Regions from separate parts of the Pseudomonas sp. SK3(2021) genome, predicted to be linked through region 1. Evidence: predicted binding sites of a transcription regulator. Region 1 holds the regulator's gene; the other holds the start of a gene.
What was found. The regulator FliA, encoded in region 1, starts transcription of late flagellar genes. The targets are predictions, from matches to a motif close to CTAAAGTTTNNNNNNNNNNNGCCGNTAA.

Region 1 (14,627 bases):
TTTTCCATCGGTTTTCCGTTGACCCTGGTGCTGGGCCTGGGGATTTTCTGGGTCAGCCTGGGCGACATTCTCAACCAGTACCAACCGCTGGCCGTCGAGGCCTTGCAGTTGCTGCGCAACCTGGCACAGGCGCGTTGAACCATGGCTGAGAGCGAGAGCGGTCAGGACAAGACAGAAGACCCCACGGAGAAGCGTAAAAAGGACTCCCGGGAAAAGGGCGAGATTGCCCGCTCCAAAGAGCTCAACACCCTGGCGATCATGATGATCGGGGCTGCCGGCCTGCTGATCTACGGGGCGGGGGTGGCGCAAGACCTGCTGGAAATCATGCGCCTGAATTTCTCCCTGCCGCGCGAGGTGCTGCTCAGCCCTGGCGCCATGGGCCTGTACCTGCTGCATTCGGGCAAGATCGCGATTATCGCCTCGATGCCGATCCTGCTGCCCTTGGTGCTGGCGGCGCTCATAGGTCCTATCTCCTTGGGCGGCTGGTTGTTTACGACCAAGAGCCTGGCGCCCAAGTTCAGTCGCATGAACCCGCTCAGCGGCATAAAGCGCATGGTGTCACCGACTTCGCTGATCGAGTTGCTCAAGGCCTTCGCCAAGTTCGTGGTGATCCTGATCGTGGCTTTGTCGGTGCTGTCCTCGGATATCGACGACCTGCTGCGGATCGCCCATGAACCGCTGGAGCAAGCGATCATCCATAGCGTGCAAGTAGTGGCCTGGAGCACCTTGTGGATGGCCTGCGGGCTGATCCTGATCGCCGCGGTGGACGTGCCGGTGCAGCTGTACCAGAGCTACAAGAAACTGCTGATGACCAAGCAGGAAGTGCGGGACGAGCACAAGGACCAGGAAGGGCGTCCGGAGGTCAAGCAGCGGATTCGCCAGGTCCAGCGCGAGATGTCGCAGCGGCGGATGATGGCGGCGATTCCCGAGGCGGACGTGGTCATCACCAACCCGACCCACTACGCCGTGGCGCTCAAGTACGACGCCGAGAAGGGCGGGGCGCCGGTGTTGCTGGCCAAGGGCAGTGATTTCCTGGCGCTGAAGATCCGCGAGATCGCCGTGGCCAACGAAGTGCTGTTGCTGGAGTCGCCGGCGTTGGCGCGTTCGATCTACTACTCCACCGAACTGGAGCAGGAAATCCCCGCCGGGCTCTATCTGGCGGTGGCCCAGGTGCTGGCGTATGTCTATCAGATTCGCCAGCACCGCGCCGGCAAGGGCAAGCGCCCCGATCCGCTCAAGGACCTGCCGATTCCACCGGATTTGCGTCGCGATGCCTGAGGTCGGCGTTGGCTGTGCCGACGTTATCGCGAGCAAGCTCGCTCCTGCAGAATTCACGCCCGGCCTGTAGGAGCGAGCTTGCTCGCGATGGCGCTGAAAGCGCCTTTTATGACGACTGATGGCGCAACGCCATAAATCAGTTTTCCTTCCAGGCCAAAGTTGGAAGGCTTCTTGCAATACCCGCCCTGCGCCGCTTCCAGGCGTCAAAAGTTTGCTTCAAGGGAACGGGGAATACCGGTGGATCGCTCTCAGTTAATCAGTACGGCTCGCACTAACCTGGCTGACCTCAGTCGGGGGAACCTGGGTGTGCCGCTGTTGCTGCTGGTCATGCTGGCCATGATGATGCTGCCGGTGCCACCGTTCCTGCTGGACGTGTTCTTTACCTTCAACATCGCCCTGTCGATCGTTGTCCTGCTGGTCTGCGTGTATGCCCTGCGGCCGCTGGATTTCGCGGTATTCCCGACCATCCTGCTGGTGGCGACCCTGCTGCGCCTGGCGCTGAACGTGGCTTCCACGCGGGTGGTGATGCTCCACGGCCAGGACGGTCACGCTGCCGCCGGCAAGGTGATCCAGGCCTTCGGCGAGGTGGTGATCGGCGGTAACTACGTGGTCGGTATCGTGGTGTTCGCGATCCTGATGATCATCAACTTCGTGGTGGTGACCAAGGGGGCCGGGCGGATTTCCGAGGTGAGCGCGCGTTTCACCCTCGATGCGATGCCGGGCAAGCAGATGGCCATCGACGCCGACCTCAACGCCGGCCTGATCGACCAGGCCCAGGCCAAGGCGCGGCGCCAGGAAGTGGCCCAGGAAGCCGAGTTCTACGGTTCCATGGACGGTGCCAGCAAGTTCGTCCGTGGTGACGCCATCGCCGGCCTGCTGATTCTGTTCATCAACCTGATCGGCGGCATGGCGGTCGGTATCTTCCAGCACCACATGTCCTTCGGCGATGCCGGTCGGGTCTACGCCTTGCTGACCATCGGTGACGGTTTGGTGGCGCAATTGCCATCGCTGTTGCTGTCCACCGCGGCCGCGATCATGGTGACCCGTGCTTCCGGTTCCGAAGACATGGGCAAGCAGATCAACCGGCAGATGTTCGCCTCGCCCCGGGCCCTGGCCGTCGCCGCCGGCCTGATGGCGGTGATGGGCCTGGTGCCGGGCATGCCGCACTTTTCCTTCCTGAGCATGGCGGCCCTGGCGGCCGGCGCCGCGTACCTGTTCTGGAGGCGCCAGAACGTGGTCAGGGTCAAGGCGCTGGAAGAGGTCAAGCGCCAGCAGGAACTGCTGCCTTCGCCGGCCCGCGCCATGGAAACCAAGGAGCTGGGCTGGGATGACGTGACCCAGATCGACATGATCGGCCTGGAAGTCGGCTATCGGCTGATTCCCCTGGTGGACCGCAACCAGGGTGGGCAACTGCTGGCGCGGATCAAGGGCGTGCGCAAGAAGCTGTCCCAGGACCTGGGCTTCCTCATGCCGACCGTGCATATTCGTGACAACCTCGACCTGGCGCCCAGTGCTTACCGGCTGACGCTGATGGGGGTGATCCTGGCCGAGGCCGAGATTTACCCGGATCGCGAGCTGGCGATCAATCCGGGGCAGGTCTATGGCACGCTCAACGGTATCACCGCCAAAGATCCGGCCTTCGGCCTGGAGGCGGTGTGGATCGAGATCAGCCAGCGCGCCCAGGCGCAGTCGCTGGGCTACACCGTGGTCGACGCCAGTACCGTGGTCGCCACCCACCTCAACCAGATTCTCTACAAGCACTCCAGCGAGCTGATCGGCCACGAAGAAGTCCAGCAGCTCCTGCAACTGCTGGCCAAGGGCTCGCCGAAGCTGGCGGAAGAGCTGGTGCCGGGCGTTCTCTCGTTGTCCCAGTTGCTCAAGGTGTTGCAGGCGCTGCTGGCCGAACAGGTGCCGGTGCGCGATATCCGCAGCATTGCCGAGGCCATCGCGAACAATGCCGCCAAGAGTCAAGATACTGCCGCTTTGGTGGCCGCGGTGCGCGTCGGATTGTCACGCGCCATCGTGCAAAGCATTGTAGGGACTGAGTCCGAGCTGCCTGTGATCACCTTGGAGCCCAGGTTGGAACAGATTTTGCTCAACAGTCTGCAGAAGGCAGGACAGGGCTCGGAAGAGGGGGTTCTGTTGGAGCCAAGCATGGCTGAAAAGCTGCAGCGTTCGTTGATCGAAGCTGCGCAGCGCCAGGAAATGCAAGGTCAACCGGTGATTCTGCTGGTAGCCGGTCCGGTCCGCGCGATGCTCTCGCGGTTCGGGCGCCTGGCGGTCCCGGGCTTGCACGTGTTGGCTTATCAGGAAATCCCTGACAACAAGCAAGTGACCATCGTTGCGACAGTAGGGCCCAACGGCTGAGGTAGTGGGTTATGCAAGTTAAGCGTTTTTTCGCCGCCGATATGCGTCAGGCCATGAAGCTGGTTCGTGATGAGCTGGGCGCCGACGCCGCCATCATTGGCAATCGCCGCATCGCTGGCGGTGTCGAGCTGACGGCTGCCCTGGATTACAAGCTGTCGGCGCTGGCGCCGCGGGTTCCGAACATGGAGCTCGAGGACGAACTGCGCAAGACTCAGTCGCGCATCGTCACCGCCCAGGCGGAACTGAGCCTGCGTGGCGATGGCGATGGCAGCACCAATCGCCAGCTGTTCGCCGGCCTGCCGCTGACCGCCGCCGAGCCGCTGATCGAACCGACGTTCAGCGAGCCCCATCGCCCGGCTCCGGTGGCCGCCGCGCCGGCTGTCGATCAGCGGGCACTGGACTCGATGCGTTTTGAACTCAACGGCTTGCGCGAGCTGCTGGAAGTCCAGCTCGGTTCCCTGGCCTGGAGCCAGCTGCAAGGCAGCCGGCCCGAGCAGGCCAACCTGTGGCGGCGCCTGCAGCGTATCGGCTTGTCCGGTCCGCTGGCCCGCGACCTGCTGGCGCTGATCACTGAAATCGACGAGCCCCGCCAGGCCTGGCGCATGCTCCTGGCCCACCTGGCGCGGATGATCGTGACCCCGGAAGTCGAGCCATTGGAAGAGGGTGGAGTGATCGCCATGGTCGGCCCCGCCGGCATGGGCAAGACCACCACCCTGGCCAAGCTGGCCGCCCGCTACGTGCTCAAGTACGGCGCGCAGAACATCGCGCTGGTGAGCATGGACAGCTACCGCATCGGCGCCCAGGAGCAGCTCAAGACCCTGGGCCGGATCCTCAACGTCTCGGTGACCCATGTCGACCCGGGCCAGTCCCTGGCGCAAGCCCTCGATCCGCTGCTGCGCAAACGCGTGGTGCTGATCGACACCGCCGGCCTGCAAGCCAGCGACCCGGCCCTGCGCATGCAGCTGGAAAGTCTGGCCGGACGCGGGATCAGGGCAAAAAATTATCTGGTATTGGCAACCACCAGCCAGAAACAGGTTCTAACCGCCGCGTACCACAGCTACAAGCGTTGCGGGCTGGCCGGCTGCATCCTGACTAAACTGGATGAAACCGCCAGCCTTGGTGAGGTGTTGAGCCTGGCGATCAGTCACGAACTCCCCGTTGCCTATCTGACCGATGGCCCGCGGATTCCGGACGATCTGCACTTGCCGCGCCGTCATCAGCTGGTCAGTCGTGCGGTGAGCGTGCAGATGCAGGAAGAACCCAGCGAAGAAGCCATGGCTGACATGTTCGCTGACCTCTACCACAACCCGACCAAGCGGGTTGGCTGAGGGAATCATGAAAAGATTGCAATGTACCTACATCGATGGTCTGCCAGGCATTGTTCCGTTGGTGAACGCGCAGCCAGTTATGTGGCCCCGTCTAAGTAAGACAAGGTAAAGAAAGAACATGGGCAGCATGCATCCCGTACAGGTGATCGCGGTGACCGGCGGCAAGGGTGGCGTCGGCAAGACTAACGTGTCAGTGAACTTGTCCCTGGCCCTAGCGGAGCTCGGCCGGCGCGTCATGCTGCTGGACGCCGACCTGGGTCTGGCTAACGTCGACGTGCTATTGGGACTGACCCCCAAACGGACCCTCGCCGACGTGATCGAGGGCCGCTGCGAGCTGCGCGATGTGCTGCTGCAGGGGCCGGGTGGAATCCGTATCGTGCCGGCGGCGTCCGGCACCCAGAGCATGGTTCATCTGAGCCCGGCCCAGCATGCCGGCCTGATCCAGGCCTTCAGCGACATCGGCGACAATCTCGATGTGCTGGTGATCGACACCGCTGCCGGCATCGGTGACTCGGTGGTCAGCTTCGTCCGCGCCGCGCAGGAAGTCTTGCTGGTGGTCTGCGACGAACCGACCTCGATCACCGACGCCTACGCGCTGATCAAGCTGCTCAACCGCGACTACGGCATGAACCGCTTCCGTGTGCTCGCCAACATGGCGCAGAGCCCGCAGGAAGGGCGCAACCTGTTCGCCAAGTTGACCAAGGTCACGGATCGCTTCCTGGACGTGGCCCTACAATATGTCGGCGCCGTGCCTTACGACGAATGCGTGCGCAAGGCCGTGCAAAAGCAGCGTGCGGTCTATGAGGCGTTTCCGCGTTCGAAATGCTCGCTGGCGTTCAAGGCCATCGCGCAGAAAGTCGATACCTGGCCGTTGCCGGCCAACCCACGTGGGCATCTGGAATTTTTCGTCGAGCGGCTAGTGCATCAGACAGCGGGACCGGTGCTATGAGCGCCAGCGGCTACAACCTTTACAAAAAGTCGGCACGTGACAGCCAGTACGAATTGATCGAGCGTTATGCGCCCCTGGTCAAGCGTATTGCCTATCACCTGCTGGCGCGCCTGCCGGCCAGTGTCCAGGTCGAAGACCTGATCCAGGCCGGGATGATCGGCCTGCTCGAAGTGTCGACCAAGTACGACGCGAGCAAGGGCGCGAGTTTCGAGACGTACGCGGGTATCCGTATCCGTGGTGCGATGCTCGATGAGGTCCGTAAAGGTGACTGGGCGCCGCGTTCGGTACATCGCAATACCCGGATGGTGAGCGATGCCATTCGCGCAATTGAAGCTAAAACCGGTCGTGACGCTAAAGATCATGAAGTTGCGGCCGAACTTCAATTGAGTCTCGACGATTATTACGGGATTTTGAACGACACCTTGGGCAGTCGCCTGTTCAGCTTCGACGACCTGTTGCAGGACGGCGAGCATGAAGGGCTGCATGAGGATGGCGCGAGTGCTCATCTCGAGCCGTCGCGCGACCTGGAGGACGAACGTTTCCAGGCCGCGCTGGCGGACGCGATTGCCAATTTGCCGGAGCGTGAGCGACTGGTCTTGGCGCTGTACTACGACGAAGAGCTGAACCTCAAGGAAATCGGTGAGGTCCTGGGAGTCAGCGAATCGCGGGTCAGCCAGTTACACAGCCAGTGCGCGGCCCGTTTGCGGGGGCGTTTGGGGGAGTGGCGAGCGCGCTGACAGGCAGTGTGGGGACACTGCGAACGAGACTGGCACGACGTTGCCGGTCTTGCGGTGTGTATTCCATGCAGTCGTTGAGTGCTCTGCCTGATTGATTGAATGGCGCGTTCAGGTGCTGGACGCGTTTAAGACTGCTTGGAGGTCGAATTGGACAAGAACATGAAAATCCTCATCGTTGATGACTTCTCAACGATGCGGCGGATCATAAAAAACCTGTTGCGTGACCTGGGGTTCACCAACACGGTCGAGGCTGACGATGGCACCACCGCCATTCCGGTCCTCAACAGTGGGAGCATCGACTTTCTGGTAACGGACTGGAACATGCCTGGCATGACCGGTATCGATCTGCTGCGCCATGTGCGCGCCGATGAAAAACTCAAGCACCTGCCGGTACTCATGGTGACCGCTGAAGCCAAGCGCGAACAGATCATCGAAGCTGCCCAGGCCGGCGTAAACGGCTATGTGGTCAAGCCCTTCACGGCCCAGGCGTTGAAAGAAAAGATCGAGAAGATCTTCGAACGCATCGGTTGAGATGTGGAACCATTCCGCCACGGGGGAGCTATGGAGCACAACGAATCTTCATTGGGCGATTTCGAATCGACCCTGAAAAAACACGCACTCGAACTGGTCGACAGCCTCGAAAAAGGCAAGTTCGGCGAAGCCGTGCAACTGATCCATGAGCTCAACCAGACCCGTGACCGCGGCCTGTACCAGGAAGTCGGCAAGCTCACCCGCGAGCTGCATAGCGCCATCGTCAATTTCCAGATTGACCCGCATATGCCGCAAGCCGAGGAAGTTTCACAGATCACGGATGCCACCGAGCGCCTGTCTTATGTGGTCAGGCTGACCGAGGCCGCGGCCAACCGCACCATGGATCTGGTCGAGAGCGCCACCCCGTTGGTCAATGGCCTGAGCAGCGAAGCCCAGGCCCTGAGCGCCGACTGGGGACGTTTCATGCGCCGCGAACTGGGCGCCGAGGAGTTCCGCGACCTGGCCCGCCGGGTGGACGGTTTCCTGACCCGCAGCGAGCAAGAGACGCGCGCGGTATCGAGCAACCTCAACGACATTCTGCTGGCGCAGGACTACCAGGACCTGACCGGTCAGGTGATCAAGCGCGTGACCCAGTTGGTCACCGAAGTCGAGAGCAACCTGCTCAAGCTGGTCCTGATGGCCAGCCAAGTCGATCGTTTTGCCGGCATCGAACATGACCGTGAATCGATCCTTGCTGAAAAAGATCCGCAAAAACATCTGGCCAAGGGTGAAGGTCCGCAGATTCATGCCGATAAACGTGAAGACGTTGTATCCGGTCAGGACGATGTCGACGATTTGCTTTCCAGCCTTGGATTTTAGGCTCAGACCTAGTAGGAGCACCCATTAATGAGCTTCGGCGCCGATGAAGAAATCCTCCAGGATTTTCTGGTTGAGGCCGGCGAGATTCTAGAGCAACTGTCCGAACAACTGGTCGAGCTGGAAAGCCGGCCGGACGATGCGGATCTGCTCAACGCAATTTTTCGCGGTTTTCACACTGTAAAAGGGGGCGCCGGCTTCCTCCAGCTCAACGAGCTGGTGGAGTGCTGCCACATCGCCGAAAACGTGTTCGACATCCTGCGCAAGGGTGAGCGTCGCGTCGACGCGGAACTGATGGACGTGGTGCTCGAAGCGCTGGACGCGGTGAACGGCATGTTCGGCCAGGTGCGCGAGCGTACCGAGATCACCGCCGCCACCCCGGAGTTGCTGGCTGCCCTGGCCCGCCTGGCCGAGCCTGCCGGAGCCGAGGAGGTCGCCGCGCCGGTGGCCGAGGTTGAGGCAGTTGTTGAAAGCGTTGCCGAATCGGCCGAAAGCGAGTCCGGCGATATTACCGACAGCGAGTTCGAGCAGTTGCTCGATTCTCTCAATGCCGCCAAGGCCGAGGCCGAAGCCCCGGCCGCTGTTGCCCCCGTTGCGCCCGCGACCGGTGGCGAAGCGGCCAGCGACGAAATTACCGACGCCGAGTTCGAGTCGCTGCTCGATCAATTGCATGGCAAGGGTCAGTTCGCACCGGATGCGGTGGCACCTTCGGCCACGGCGCCCGCGGCGGAAAAAGCCGCGGCCAGCGACGAAATCACCGATGACGAATTCGAAGCGCTGCTGGATCAGTTGCACGGCAAGGGCAACTTTGCGGTAGAGGCGCTGGATTGCGCAGTGGCAGCGGCGGTACCACCGGCTGCGCCAAGCGCGGCTGCCGCCGGTAGCGACCTGATCACCGACCAGGAATTCGAATCCCTGCTCGACGAGCTGCATGGCAAGGGCAAGTTCTCTGAAGTACCTGCTGCCGCCGCGACCAAGGGGAGCGCAACGGCGGTCACGGCCTCGGCGCCTGCCGCCGTCGCCAAGCCGGCAGCGAAGAAAGCCGAAGCCAAGGTCGAAGCGCCGAAACCAGCCGCCGCCGCTGCGCCGGCGCCTGCTCGTGCTCCGGCTGCCGCCCCGGCGGAAAAGCCGGTCAGCGAAGCCGAAACCACCGTGCGGGTCGATACCGCGCGGCTGGACGAAATCATGAACATGGTCGGCGAGCTGGTACTGGTGCGTAACCGCCTGGTGCGCCTGGGGCTCAACAGCGGCGACGAAGCCATGTCCAAGGCCGTGTCGAACCTCGACGTGGTCACGGCCGACTTGCAGACCGCGGTGATGAAGACCCGGATGCAGCCGATCAAGAAGGTCTTCGGGCGTTTCCCGCGCCTGGTTCGCGACCTGGCCCGCCAGCTCAAGAAAGAGATCAACCTGGAGCTGGTCGGCGAAGAGACCGACCTCGACAAGAACCTCGTCGAGGCCCTGGCCGACCCGCTGGTGCACTTGGTGCGCAACGCCGTCGACCACGGTATCGAGTCGCCGGAAGAGCGCGAGGAGGCGGGCAAGCCCCGTGGCGGCAAGGTGGTGCTGGCGGCCGAACAGGAAGGCGACCACATCCTGTTGTCGATTTCCGATGACGGCAAAGGCATGGACCCGAATGTCCTGCGCGCCATTGCGGTCAAGCGTGGGGTGATGGACAAGGATGCCGCCGATCGCCTGAGCGACACCGAGTGCTACAACCTGATCTTCGCCCCGGGCTTCTCGACCAAGACCGAGATCTCCGATGTATCCGGCCGCGGCGTGGGCATGGACGTGGTGAAGACCAAGATTTCCCAGCTCAACGGCTCGATCAACATCTACTCGACCAAAGGCCAGGGGTCGAAGATCGTCATCAAGGTGCCGCTGACCCTGGCGATCATGCCGACCCTGATGGTGATGCTGGGCAACCAGGCGTTCGCCTTCCCGCTGGTCAACGTCAACGAAATCTTCCACCTGGACCTGTCGCGCACCAACGTGGTCGACGGCCAGGAGGTGGTGATCGTCCGCGACAAGGCGTTGCCACTGTTCTACCTCAAGCGCTGGCTGGTCAGCTCCGCCGCTCACGAAGAGCAGCGCGAAGGCCATGTGGTGATCCTTTCGGTCGGCACCCAGCGGATCGGCTTCGTCGTCGATCAACTGGTCGGCCAGGAAGAAGTCGTCATCAAGCCATTGGGCAAGATGCTCCAGGGAACTCCGGGCATGTCTGGCGCCACCATCACCGGTGACGGCCGCATCGCACTGATTCTCGATGTTCCGAGCATGCTCAAGCGTTACGCCGCACGGCGTATTTGAATACCGGAGGGGCGGGGCCATTTGCCTTGCCCCGCCTAACGGAGTGTTTATGGCAGTCAAGGTCCTGGTGGTGGACGATTCGGGGTTCTTCCGCCGCCGCGTCTCGGAAATTCTTTCAGCGGATATCAATATCCAGGTCGTCGGTACCGCGACCAACGGCAGAGAGGCGATCGATCAGGCGCTGGCGCTCAAGCCGGACGTGATCACCATGGACTACGAGATGCCGATGATGGATGGCATCACGGCGGTGCGGCACATCATGCAGCGCTGCCCGACGCCGGTGTTGATGTTCTCCTCGCTGACCCATGAAGGCGCCCGGGTGACCCTGGATGCGCTGGATGCCGGCGCGGTGGATTTCCTGCCGAAGAATTTCGAAGACATCTCGCGCAATCCGGAGAAGGTCAAGCAACTGCTGTGCGAGAAGGTCCACAGCATCTCGCGCAGTAACCGTCGTTTCAGCAGCTACAGTGCGCCGGCGCCACTGCCGGCAGCGGCCCCTGCGCCATCGAGCCCTGGCAGTTTCAGTGGCACGGCCCCGGCGCGTCCGGCTCCGGCACCGATTGCCGCCCGTACGCCGGCCGCCGGCGCGTCGTCGCCAGCGCCCAAGCGCAAGGCCTACAAGCTGGTGGCCATCGGTACCTCCACCGGTGGTCCGGTGGCCCTGCAGCGGGTGCTGACCCAGTTGCCGGCCAACTTCCCGGCGCCGATCGTGCTGATCCAGCACATGCCGGCGGCCTTCACCAAGGCGTTCGCCGAACGCCTGGACAAGCTCTGCCGGATCAGCGTCAAGGAAGCCGAGGATGGCGACATCCTGCGTCCGGGCCTGGCATTGCTGGCTCCTGGTGGCAAGCAGATGATGGTCGACGGCCGTGGCGCGGTGAAAATCCTCCCGGGCGACGAGCGCCTGAACTACAAGCCGTGCGTGGACATCACCTTCGGTTCGGCGGCCAAGTCCTACGGCGACAAAGTTCTGGCGGTGGTGCTCACCGGCATGGGCGCCGACGGTCGCGAAGGCGCGCGCCTGCTCAAGCAGGGCGGTAGCGCGGTCTGGGCCCAGGATGAGGCGAGTTGCGTGATCTACGGGATGCCGATGGCGATCGTCAAGGCGGAGCTGGCGGATGCGGTGTACGGCCTGGACGAGATCGGCAAGCACCTGGTCGAGGCTTGTCTCTGATGGATGTTCTAAGCCTCATCGGGATCATCATGGCGTTCGTCGCCATCATCGGTGGCAACTACCTGGAAGGCGGTCATCTGTCGGCCCTGGCCAATGGTCCGGCGGCGCTGATCGTGTTGGGCGGGACCATCGGCGCGGCGTTGCTGCAGTCGCCGTTGAGCGCCTTCAAGCGGGCCATGCAGATCCTCGGCTGGATCCTGTTTCCGCCGCGGGTCGACCTGCCCGGCGGCATCGACCGCGTCGTCAACTGGAGCCTGACCGCCCGCAAGGAAGGCCTGCTGGGCCTGGAAGGCGTGGCGGATGCCGAGCCCGACACCTACTCGCGCAAGGGCTTGCAACTGCTGGTGGACGGCGCCGAGCCGGAGTCCATCCGCAGCATCCTGGAAGTGGATTTCTACACCCAGGAAAGCCGCGACATCGAAGCGGCCAAGGTCTTTGAAAGCATGGGCGGCTACGCGCCGACCATCGGCATCATCGGTGCGGTCATGGGCCTGATCCATGTCATGGGCAACCTGGCCGACCCGTCGCAGCTGGGCAGCGGTATCGCGGTGGCCTTCGTCGCGACCATCTACGGTGTGGCCAGCGCCAACCTGGTGTTGCTGCCGATCGCCGCCAAGCTCAAGTCCATAGCCTTGCGGCAGTCGCGTTATCGCGAAATGTTGCTTGAAGGAATCCTGTCGATTGCCGAAGGTGAAAACCCTCGTTCCATTGAGTTGAAGCTGCAAGGCTTCATGGACTAAGGGAATAGCCATGTCACGTCGTCGCCGGCATGAGGAACACGTCAATCATGAACGCTGGTTGGTGTCCTACGCGGACTTCATCACCTTGCTGTTCGCCTTTTTCGTGGTCATGTACTCGATCTCCTCGATCAACGAGGGCAAGTACAAGGTCATTTCCGAAGCGTTGATTGGCGTGTTCACCGACTCGGATCGCGCCCTCAAGCCGATTCCCATCGGTGAGGAGCGGCCCCATACCGTGACCCCGGCCAAGCCGCTGGTCAAGGACAGCGAACAGACCGACGCCGGTATCGCTGGTGCCAGCGACCCGCTGAAAAGCATCGCCGACGATATCAGTGCGGCCTTTGGCGACCTGATCAGCTCCAACCAGATGACCGTGCGCGGCAATGAGCTGTGGGTCGAGATCGAACTCAACTCCAGCCTGTTGTTCGGCAGCGGCGATGCGATGCCCAGCGACCTGGCGTTCAACATCATCGACAAGGTGGCGGCGATCCTCAAACCCTTCGACAACCCGATTCACGTCGAGGGTTTTACCGACAACCAGCCGATCCAGACCGCGCAGTACCCGACCAACTGGGAACTGTCGTCGGCCCGTTCGGCGAGCATCGTGCGGATGCTGGCGATGCAGGGGGTCAATCCGCAGCGCCTGGCGTCGGTCGGCTACGGCGAGTTCCAGCCGGTAGCCAATAACGCGACGGCCGATGGCCGCGCCCGCAACCGTCGGGTGGTGCTGGTGGTGTCGCGCAATCTCGATGTACGCCGCAGCCTGACAGGCACCGGCACCGCCCATGCAACACCGGATGCGGCATTGAAGCGGGCTGGCACACAAACTGCACCTACGCCAGTCAAGACGCCGGGACGCGAGAGTGCCGTCAATTCTCCGTCACCGGCTTTATAACTGGGTGCTATTTCTCGGTCGGCCCGCGCCTGCCGGGAGGAACAATCTGAATGAGAGTCTGGGCAGTTGCCAATCAAAAGGGTGGCGTCGGTAAGACCACCAGTTCCATCGCTTTAGCCGGGTTGCTGGCCGAGGCGGGCAAGCGCGTGGTCGTGGTCGATCTCGACCCCCACGGCTCCATGACCAGCTATTTCGGCTATGACCCCGACAGCCTGGAACACAGTAACTACGACCTGTTCCTGCACAAGGGCAGCGTCCCCGAGGGCTTGCCCGGGCAGTTGCTGCTGTCGACCAGCGACGAACGTATTTCCCTGCTGCCATCGAGCACCGCGCTGGCCACCCTGGAGCGCCAGTCGCCGGGGCAGAGCGGCCTGGGCCTGGTGATCGCCAAGAGCCTGGCGCAGCTGTGGCAGGATTTCGACTATGCGGTGATCGACAGTCCGCCGTTGCTCGGCGTGCTGATGGTCAATGCCTTGGCGGCGAGCCAGCAACTGGTGATCCCGGTGCAGACCGAGCACCTGGCGGTCAAGGGCCTGGAGCGCATGGTCAATACCTTGGCGATGATCAACCGCTCGCGCAAACAGGCGCTGCCGTTCAGCATCGTGCCGACCCTGTTCGACCGCCGGACCCAGGCGTCCCTGGGCACCTTGCGGGTGTTGCGCGACAAGTTCCCGGATGAGATCTGGCAGGGCTACATCCCGGTCGACACACGCCTGCGCGATGCCAGCCGGGCCGGGCTGACGCCTTCGCAGTTCGACGGCAAGAGCCGTGGCGTACTGGCCTATCGCGCCTTGCTCAAGCACTTGCTGGCCCAGCAACTTGTCCCGCAGGTGGCCTGACGTGGCGGAGCATTCAAGTCTGCTATCGGTCTGGCCGATAAACCCTACAGGTCACTGTGCTGGGTTTTATCCGTGGGCATCCTCATGAATCGTCCTGTCGACGTTACGTCCCGGCCGCAGCTGGCGCTGCAGTCCTACCTGGACGCGTTGCTGCAGGACGCCACCGAAGAAGAATTCGCGGTTCCCGAGGTGCTGCCCAAGGTTCAGGCAGCGCTGGAAGAGGTGGCGGTGTCGAGCGAGGTCCTGGATGAGTTCCAGGCCGCGGTGCTCGAAGAACAGGCCCGCGATGCCCAGGTCCAGCGTACGCCGCCAGCCGCGGTGGTTGTCGCGCCGATAGCGCGGGTCGAGGCGTCCGTGGTCGCCCCGGTGCTGGAGGCGCCCGCGCCATTGCCGGCCACCTTGTCGAGCGTTGCGCCCTTGCTGCAAGGCGTGGTCGCCCCGGTGGTCGAGGTGCATCGGCCGCCCAGCAGTACGCCACCCCCGGTGGCGGGTGACGACCGGCCGAGCTGGGCGGCGGAACCCTTCGAGTGCCTGCTGTTCGATGTCGCCGGGTTGACCCTGGCGGTACCGCTGGTCTGCCTGGGATCGATCTACTCCCTGGCGGGGCATGAACTGACGCCGTTGTTCGGCCAGCCGGAATGGTTCCTCGGGATCCTGCCGAGC
Region 2 (3,775 bases), 3.0 Mb from region 1:
CCGGCAGGACCTTGTTCTTCAACACCTCGAATGGATAGGTATCACGAAACCACAGGGTTTCGTTGGTGGTCATGGCGTCGACCACCATCTCTCGCAAACCGCTGCGCGGCTGGCTCTGGATACGCTGAACCAGCTCCCCAAGGGATTTGATGCCTTGCTGTTCCATCAGTTTGTTGAGACGGCTCGACACCAGATATTGCTTGTTCTCGCCCAGCAAGATCCCACAGGCTTTTTCCAGGAACACCCGGAACTGTTCGAAATCCAAATTACCCGTAGACAATGATGCCGCCTCTTAAATCGTGTGACCGCCAGGGATCGATATCCCTAGCTGTTATCTGCTGCTTTGATCCGGTCGACAACCCGGGATGCCAGGTCATCAGGACGAAACTTGGCAAGGAAGTCATCGGCACCGACCTTCTTCACCATCGCCTGATTGAATACACCTGACAACGAAGTATGCAGGATGATGTGCAGCTTTTGCATGCGTGGATCGTTGCGTATTTCGGCCGTGAGGGTGTAGCCGTCCATCTCCGGCATCTCGATGTCGGAGATCATCATCAGAAACTCTTCTTCAGGTTTCTTGCCCTCGTCGACCAGCTTGCGCAGGTAATCCAGCGCCTGTCGGCCGTCGTTCAGGGCCACCACTTCGACCCCCACGGTCTGCAGGCAACGCGTGACCTGCTTGCGCGCCACCGACGAGTCATCGACCGTCAGCACCCGCAGCGAAACCGCCTTGTGCTGAGTCTCGACATCCACCACGCCCACCGAAATCGTCTCGGGTGTCGGCGCGACCTCGGCCAGCACCTTCTCGACGTCGATGATTTCCACCAACTGATTGTCGACCCGCGTCACCGCCGTCAGGTAGTGATCGCGCCCCGTCCCCTTGGGTGGCGGATGGATCTCCTCCCAGTTCATGTTGACGATGCGCTCGACCGACCGCACCAGAAACCCCTGGGTCTTGGTGTTGTACTCAGTGATGATGACAAACGGGTTGCTCAGATCCTGCAATCCGCCTGAACCGGTGGCCATCGCCAGGTCCAGGATCGGAATGGTCGCCCCTCGAATATTCGCGACTCCGCACACCACAGGACTGGATTTGGGCATCAACGTCAGCTTGGGGCATTGCAGCACCTCCCGAACCTTGAACACGTTGATCCCATAGAGCTGCTGCCCGTCAAGACGGAACAACAACAGCTCAAGGCGATTCTGCCCTACCAGTTGCGTGCGCTGGTTCACCGAATCCATTACACCAGCCATGCCCAGACTCCCCAAAGCTCAAGATCCGACGCGCGTTCATCGCTAAACGGCACGGCGCTTGCTTTTTAACTGTTATGAACGCCAAAACGACATTTTCCCGACACCTGACATCAAACTACCGCAGATTGCTGTACGGGCTGTCGGCGTTGTTTTTTTTAAACCCTGGCCATCCTGCCGTTGCTGACTCGGTAACCCTGCCTGATCTACTTATCGGCGTCACTCAGGGGTTTCTTGAATTCACCGTAGAAGACTATCTGGCAACCAGTCAAACGCCTGGGCGCTACGAAATCCAGGTCAATCAGCTCGACCCACGGCTGCGCATGCCGCACTGCGACAAGGAATTGACAGCGACCCTGGAAAGCCCGGCGCAACCGCTGGGACGCGTGACCGTTCGTGTCCGCTGTGACGGCGCCTCGCCCTGGACCGTGTTCGTGCCCGCCCAGGTCAAGCTGTTCCGCGAAGTGGTGACCACCACCCGGCCGCTCAAGCGCGCCGGCATTATCAGCCCCGAAGACGTGATGCTGCGCGAGCGTGATATCGGCCAGATCAACCAGGGTTATCTGACTTCGGTGGACCAGGCCATCGGGCAGAAGCTTGTCCGCCCCATGGTCGCCGACCAACTCGTCACCCTGGTTCACCTGGAACAGGCGGAAGTGGTGCGCAAGGGCGATCAGGTGGTGATCTCCGCCCGCAGCGGTACGTTGAACGTGAAAATGCCTGGCGAAGCCTTGTCCAATGGCGGCATGAGCGAGCAGATACGGGTCAAGAACCTCAATTCACAACGGGTCATCAAAGCGCGGATCACCGCGCCGGGACAGGTGGAAGTCGCCATGTAGACGACTGGCGCTGTGCACTGTTGCCCCCTAAACTGTGGCCCATGCAGGGCAATAGCGGCGCGTGCGGGCTTATCGACATTTGAGCCTAAAGTTTTCCGGGGTATTGCCGAAAACAAGTCAAGCGTCCAAATACCCAGAGGCTTTTTTACCATGGTCATCGATTTCAGCCGTTTAAACAGTTCTCCCTCACTCACCGGTAGCACGCGCACCAGCGCCAGCAAGGAAACCGGCGACGCCGACAAGTCCGCGCCGCTGAACGTTCCGGCCGAACAGGCCAGCACCAGCGGGGAGTCGGTACACCTCAGCAATGAGGCTCAACAGTTGCAGAAGATCACTGACAAGCTGCGCGACCAGCCTGCCGTCGACAACGCCCGCGTGGCCGAGTTGAAGCAAGCGATTGCCGATGGCAGCTATAAAGTCGATAGCAACCGTGTAGCCAGCAAACTGCTCAATTTCGAAGCCCAGCGCTAGCCAATAAGGCCTGCGCCAGTTTTTTGGACGCTTAAAACCCAAGGCCATACATGCACGACACTAATCTGCTGCAACTGATCACTGACGACTTTGCTCCAGCTCAACAGTTGCTGGAATTGCTGCGCACCGAATCCCTTGCCCTGCACGGTCGCGACATGCCGCTGCTGGAAGAAATTCTTGCGCAGAAGCAAGCCCTGATCATTTTGCTCGAGCAGCATGGCCGCAAACGCAGCGAAATCCTTGCCAGCCTGAATCTTCCTGCCAGCCGCGCCGGCCTGGAGCAACTGGCCAGCCACTCTTCGGTTGGCGAGCAGTTGCTGACCCAGAGCGACGTACTGACCCAGATGCTTGCCGATTGCCAAGTGGCGAACGAACTCAACGGTCGCTCGATCCAGGTTCAACAGGCCACCACCGCCAATCAGTTGAAAATCCTCACCGGTGGCGAGCCTCCAGCCCTCTATGATGCCCGCGGTTCAACCGCCAAGCTGGCCAAGCCTCGCCCGCTTAGCCAGGCTTGACCCCAGAGATGAGCGCGCCCTATCAAGTCGCGGAACATGCTGGCAAAATGCTGGCTCTTGCGTGTAGTCGTATTTTGTCTGGAGATTGATGAACCGTGTTCAATGCCGTAAACGCAGAAGATGCGCCGCAGCCCCCCAAGGTGCTCGCCACCCCCTTGGAAATCAGCTCCACGCTGCGCTTGCTGCAAGACAGCCATGACCCGCTGATCATCACTTTCCACGAACGCAGCCAGCGCTTTCAAAGCTATCTGGTCGAAGTCGATCGTGACAGCAACATGATCGCCCTGGACGAAATGATCCCCCGCGATGGCGAACGCTTCATGCTCGCCGGCGAGCCGTTTCGCGTCGAAGGTTTTCACGAGGGCGTGCGCGTCGCCTGGGAAAGCAACGGCATCCCGACCATCGACGAATCCAATGGTGGGCGCTGCTACCGCGGCACCCTGCCGGACGAAGTGGTCTATCACCAGCGCCGCAATGCCTTTCGTGCTGCCCTGAAGCTGGCACAACTGGTCAGCATCGAGCTCGGTGGCGAAAAACTCAAGGCGCCGATCGCCGGCAAACTGCTGGATATCTCCGCCACCGGCTGCAAGCTGCGCTTCGAGGGCGACATCTCCAGCCGCCTGCAACTGGGCCAGGTCTACGAGCGCTTTATCGCCGCCCTGCCCTTCGGCAGCATGACCGCGCCAGTGGAAC

Region 2: flgM (flagellar biosynthesis anti-sigma factor FlgM) is a predicted target of FliA. The motif match lies at 2,179-2,206, and genes of this name have one in related genera.

Annotation. Positions count from the first base shown of each region.
Region 1 is NZ_CP061943.1:1,994,295-2,008,921, forward strand. Features, by position in the region: gene fliR (flagellar biosynthetic protein FliR) at 1-138, shown strand, start outside; gene flhB (flagellar biosynthesis protein FlhB) at 142-1,278, shown strand; gene flhA (flagellar biosynthesis protein FlhA) at 1,516-3,645, shown strand; gene flhF (flagellar biosynthesis GTPase FlhF) at 3,657-4,973, shown strand; gene fleN (flagellar synthesis regulator FleN) at 5,092-5,922, shown strand; gene fliA (RNA polymerase sigma factor FliA) at 5,919-6,659, shown strand; gene IF690_RS09070 (chemotaxis response regulator CheY) at 6,819-7,190, shown strand; gene IF690_RS09075 (protein phosphatase CheZ) at 7,221-8,009, shown strand; gene IF690_RS09080 (chemotaxis protein CheA) at 8,037-10,316, shown strand; gene IF690_RS09085 (protein-glutamate methylesterase/protein-glutamine glutaminase) at 10,366-11,490, shown strand; gene IF690_RS09090 (flagellar motor protein) at 11,490-12,230, shown strand; gene motD (flagellar motor protein MotD) at 12,241-13,125, shown strand; gene IF690_RS09100 (ParA family protein) at 13,176-13,964, shown strand; gene IF690_RS09105 (CheW domain-containing protein) at 14,049-14,627, shown strand, end outside.
Region 2 is NZ_CP061943.1:5,011,221-5,014,995, forward strand. Features, by position in the region: gene cheR (protein-glutamate O-methyltransferase CheR) at 1-280, opposite strand, end outside; gene IF690_RS21920 (chemotaxis protein CheV) at 325-1,257, opposite strand; gene flgA (flagellar basal body P-ring formation chaperone FlgA) at 1,332-2,093, shown strand; gene flgM (flagellar biosynthesis anti-sigma factor FlgM) at 2,244-2,564, shown strand; gene IF690_RS21935 (flagella synthesis protein FlgN) at 2,615-3,082, shown strand; gene IF690_RS21940 (flagellar brake protein) at 3,178-3,775, shown strand, end outside.